2 regions of the Gryllotalpicola koreensis genome follow, and region 2 is predicted to be linked to the other one. Evidence: riboswitches for the same ligand, from Rfam matches in the RefSeq annotation. Region 2 holds a riboswitch; the other holds the start of a gene.

Region 1 (2,190 bases), on a different contig from region 2:
AGGCGGTCGGCCTGCACCGGCTGATGATCGCTGAATCCCGCCGGTTCCCCGAACTCGCGCGCCGCTTCTACGAGGACGGCCCTCGCGGCTATATCGCCGCGCTCAGCGAGCACCTCGGCACTCCTGATGCCGCGCAAGCCGAGGCCCTGTTCGCCCTCCTTCTCGGCGAACGGCACCGGCAGCGGCTCCTCGGACTGCTGCCTGCGCCGACACGGCCTGCGGCAGCCGCTCACGCGCGGGACGCGATCGAACGCCTGGTGGGCCAAGCGGAAGGGAATGACGAATGAACGGCAGACATCTCGGATTCATCGGCCTCGGCATCATGGGAGTGCCGATGGCGAAGAATCTCATCGCCGCAGGCTTCGACCTTGCTGTCTGGGCTCGTTCCGCAGCGCCGGTCGAGGAGCTCGTCGCCCTCGGCGCTCACGCCGCCGCCGACGTCGCGGGCGTGTTCTCGCACGCGGAGACCGTGGTCCTGATGCTCCGCGACGAGGCAGCGGTCGACGCCGTCCTGGCGCGCGATACGCCCGAATTCGGGCGCCTGGTCGGCAGCCACACCATCGTTCAGATGGGCACGTTCACCACGGCCTACTCGCAGGCGCTGGCCGCAGACGTCCACGCACACGGCGGCCGATATGTCGAGGCACCTGTCTCAGGCTCCCGCGGCCCGGCTACCGAGGGGACACTGGTGGCGATGCTTGCCGGCTCCGAAGACGCCATCGCCGACATCGAGCCGATCATCGACGCCATGTGCGCGCAGCGCTTTCGCTGCGGGCCGGTGCCATCGGCGCTCGCAACGAAGCTCGCCGTCAACACCTTCTTGATCACCATGGTCACGGGTCTGGCCGAGACGTTCCATTTCGCAGCCAGGACCGGTGTGGACGCAGAGGTGCTCCGAGCGGTTCTCGACGCCGGGCCCATGTCATCCGTGGCCTCCCGAGGGAAAGCGCTGAAGTTGACTCAAAGCGATTTCGCGCCACAGGCGGCGATCGCGGATGTGCTCAAGAACGCACGCCTCGTCGAAGACGCTGCGATAGACGCGCAGGCAGCTCATCCGCTCACCCGGGCAAGCCGTGAGCTGTACGAGGCAGCGGTGCGGGCAGGCGACGGTGCTCTCGACATGATCGGCGTGATCGCGGCGTTCGATTCGCACCCGCTAACCTGACTCACAGAACGTGACACGGGGTGCCCGACTTGGGCTGAGATCACACCCGTCGAACCTGATCTAGTTCGTACTAGCGAAGGGATGTCGCGCATGTTGCGCACGCCAGAAAACCTGATCGAATCAACCTGTGCCGACCTCGCGTCCGTGCGGGCACAGATGCCGCTCGTCCAGTGCATCATCAACCGTGTCGTGGCTGGCCACACCGCCAACGTGCTGCTGGCGCTCGGCGCATCGGCCGCGATGGTGGACATCCCCGGGGAGGCCGGCATGTTCGCCGACATGGCCTCGGGATTGCTGGTCAACCTCGGGACGCCCACCGCTGAGCAACGCGAGGCCATGTTCGAAGCCGTCGACGGCGCGAGCAAGAGCGGAACGCCGTGGGTGCTCGACCCCGTCGCCGTCGGTTCCCTTCCGGTGCGCACGCCGCTCGCGTCTCGGCTACGCGCGCTGGCCCCCGCCATCGTGCGCGGCAACGCGTCGGAGATCGTCGCGCTGGCCGATGCCGGGCCGGGCGGACGCGGTGTGGACTCCTCGCTCGTCGTGGAGGCGGCTGTCCCGTCCGCACGCTCCCTCGCCGAGTCGATCGGCGCGGTCGTCGCGGTCTCCGGCCCCGAGGACCTCGTCGTCGATCGCCGAGGCTCGGCTCGCATCCGCAACGGGCATCCGTCGCTGACGCAGATCACCGGGGGCGGATGCGCGCTCGGCGCGGTGATGGCGGCATTCGCCGCAATCGACGACAATCCCTTCGCCGCTACCGTCGCTGCGACGACCGTTTACACGGTGGCGGCCGAGCTCGCGGCGCAACGAGCATCCGGGCCGGGCACTTTCCTCGCGGCCCACCTCGACGCACTTGCGACCGTGACCGCCGACGACATTCGCGAGAGGGCGGCCATCCGTGTTTAACCTCTCTGTCTATCTCGTGACCGACTCCAGGCTCGCCGCGGCAGCCGGTCATGACCTCGTGGATCTGGTGCGGTCCGCCGCCGAGGCCGGAGTGACAGCGGTGCAGCTGCGCGAGAAGGATG
Region 2 (2,190 bases):
CCGGCAGCGGCGGGAGCACCCGGCGGCCGGGCACCCAGACGCCTGTCGCGGCGAGTTCGTCAGCGCGCTCCGCGAGCACGCGGTCAGGTGGTCCGTCGGCGAGCAGCCGGCCGTCCGGGCCGATCACGATCGCCCGGGTCACAAGGTCGCGCCACACCGCGACGCGGTGCTCCACGACGACGAGCGTCGCGCCCGTGGCATCCGTCACCCTCGCCACCGCGTCGCGCACCTCGGCGACGCCCTCCGGGTCGAGGTTCGCCGTCGGCTCGTCGAGCAGCAGCAGTCCGGGGCGCATCGCGAGCACACCGGCGAGGGCGAGGCGCTGCTTCTGCCCGCCGGAGAGCTCGGCGGTCTGCCGGCCGAAGGGCACGTCGAGGCCGACCGCGTCGAGTGCCTCGGCGACGCGCGGCCACAGCTCGTTCGTCGGCACGCCGAGGTTCTCGAGCCCGAAAGCGACGTCGTCCCCGACCCGGGCAAGCACCTGCTGCGCGTCGGGGTCCTGCAGGACGAGCCCGACCCGCCCGCGCAGGGCGGCCGGATCTGCCCCATCGACGAGGAGCGTGCCGCGCTCCTCCCCCTCGTCCTCGCCGCCGAGCACGCCCGCGAGCGCCGCGAGCAGTGTCGACTTGCCGGAGCCGGAGGCGCCGAGCAGCAGCACCCGCTCCCCCGGCTCGATGACGAGATCGAGCCCATCGAGCGCCCACGCGCGGCGGCCCGCGTGACGCCAGCCCCAGCCCCGGGCCGTGACCCCGGCTGCCCGGGTCGAACCCCTCGCGCTCAGGACCGCGCCACCGCCTCGCGCCCCGACGCGAAGCGGCTGAGCGCCCCCGTCTTGGCGAGCGCCTTGACGAGCAGCCACGAGCCGAGGCCGGCGACGACAATGCCCGAGACGATCGTGCTCGAGGCGTACAGCACCGCGAACAGCGGCTTCGCGCCCGGATACCACACGGTGAGGTCGAGGATCGACTCGCCCACGCCGGCGCCGAGACCGCCGAGCAGCGTGGCGCCGAGACCCCAGCGGCGGTAGAGCAGGATCGCGAAGACGGCCTCGACGCCGAGGCCCTGCACGAGGCCGGAAACGAGCGTCAAGGGGCCCCACACCGTGCCGAGCAGCGCCGACACACTCGCCGCGACGAGCTCGCCGAACAGCGCGGCGCCCGGCTTGCGCACCACGAGCCCCACGAGCACGCCGGCAAACAGCCACGGCCCGTTGATGATGCCCTGCAGCCCGGGCAGGGCCGCCTCGATCGGCGCGCCGACGGGGTTGGACGCGAGGTCCCACACCCAGAAGACGATGCCGGCGGCGACCGCCAGCACGGCGGCCACGACGATGTCGACGGGGCGCCACTTCAGCGACCTGGCGCGCTTCGGCGCGGCAGCCGTCAGTGAATCGGTTGTTGCGTGCACTCGTTCATCCCTTTCGCTCACGAAACGAGGGCACGGGATGTTGAGATTCTGCCTCCCTGCGCCGGCATGACCCGGATCAGGTTCGACGGTCGAAGGTTGAGAACCTTCCTCTCAGCCCGGCTCACCGGACTCCCGTGTACTGCCGCCAATCATAGACTGGGCCGCATGAGCCCGTTCGCCCCCGTGATCGCGGTCACCGTCGCGTTCATCGTGCTGCTGCGGGTGCTGATCTGGCGCAAGCGCCGGGAGGAGAAGCGGCGCTCCGAGCGCCGCTGACGTCAGGAGGTCGTCATGAGCAGTCCCTTCACGAGCGGGGGCTTCGGCTCGCGCGGATACGGCGCACGGCGTGGTGCCGGCCCTTCTCTGTCTGACGCGTTCGATCAGCTGCGCTCCGCGGTCGAGCAGCGCCTGTCGCCGCGGGAGCAGCGCGGCGGCGACGTGCGGCTCGCGATCCTCGCGCTGCTCGCCGAGAAGCCCGCGCACGGCGGCGAGATCATCGCCGAGATCGACTCGCGCAGCGGCGGCTCGTGGAAGCCCGCCGCCGGCGAGGTCTACCCGATGCTGCAGCTGCTCGCCGACGAGGGCGTGATCGCCGCCGAGGTGACGGACGGGCGCAAGACCTACTCCCTCACAGAGCAGGGGCAGGCCGAGGCGGATGCCGCGGCCGAGCGCGCTACGTCATGGACATCATCCGGCAAGCACGAGCTGTTCGGTCCCCTGCCGGCGGCTGGGATGGAGCTGGCGCAGGCGGCGGCGCAGGTGCAGCGCTCCGGCACGTCGGCG

The links. Region 2 has a riboswitch for thiamine pyrophosphate ahead of ABD708_RS05315 (ECF transporter S component). Riboswitches for the same ligand answer to the same signal wherever they lie in the genome.
Region 1: linked by a shared signal. The riboswitch ahead of thiM (hydroxyethylthiazole kinase) and the one ahead of ABD708_RS05315 (ECF transporter S component) in region 2 are both predicted to bind thiamine pyrophosphate.

Annotation. Positions count from the first base shown of each region.
Region 1 covers NZ_BAABBW010000004.1:448,906-451,095, forward strand. Annotated here, with positions in the region: gene ABD708_RS13940 (TetR/AcrR family transcriptional regulator) at 1-287, shown strand, start outside; gene ABD708_RS13945 (NAD(P)-dependent oxidoreductase) at 284-1,165, shown strand; TPP riboswitch at 1,172-1,264, shown strand; gene thiM (hydroxyethylthiazole kinase) at 1,247-2,068, shown strand; gene thiE (thiamine phosphate synthase) at 2,085-2,190, shown strand, end outside.
Region 2 covers NZ_BAABBW010000002.1:88,848-91,037, reverse strand. Annotated here, with positions in the region: gene ABD708_RS05320 (ABC transporter ATP-binding protein) at 1-859, opposite strand, end outside; gene ABD708_RS05315 (ECF transporter S component) at 778-1,407, opposite strand; TPP riboswitch at 1,443-1,553, opposite strand; gene ABD708_RS05310 (PadR family transcriptional regulator) at 1,699-2,190, shown strand, end outside.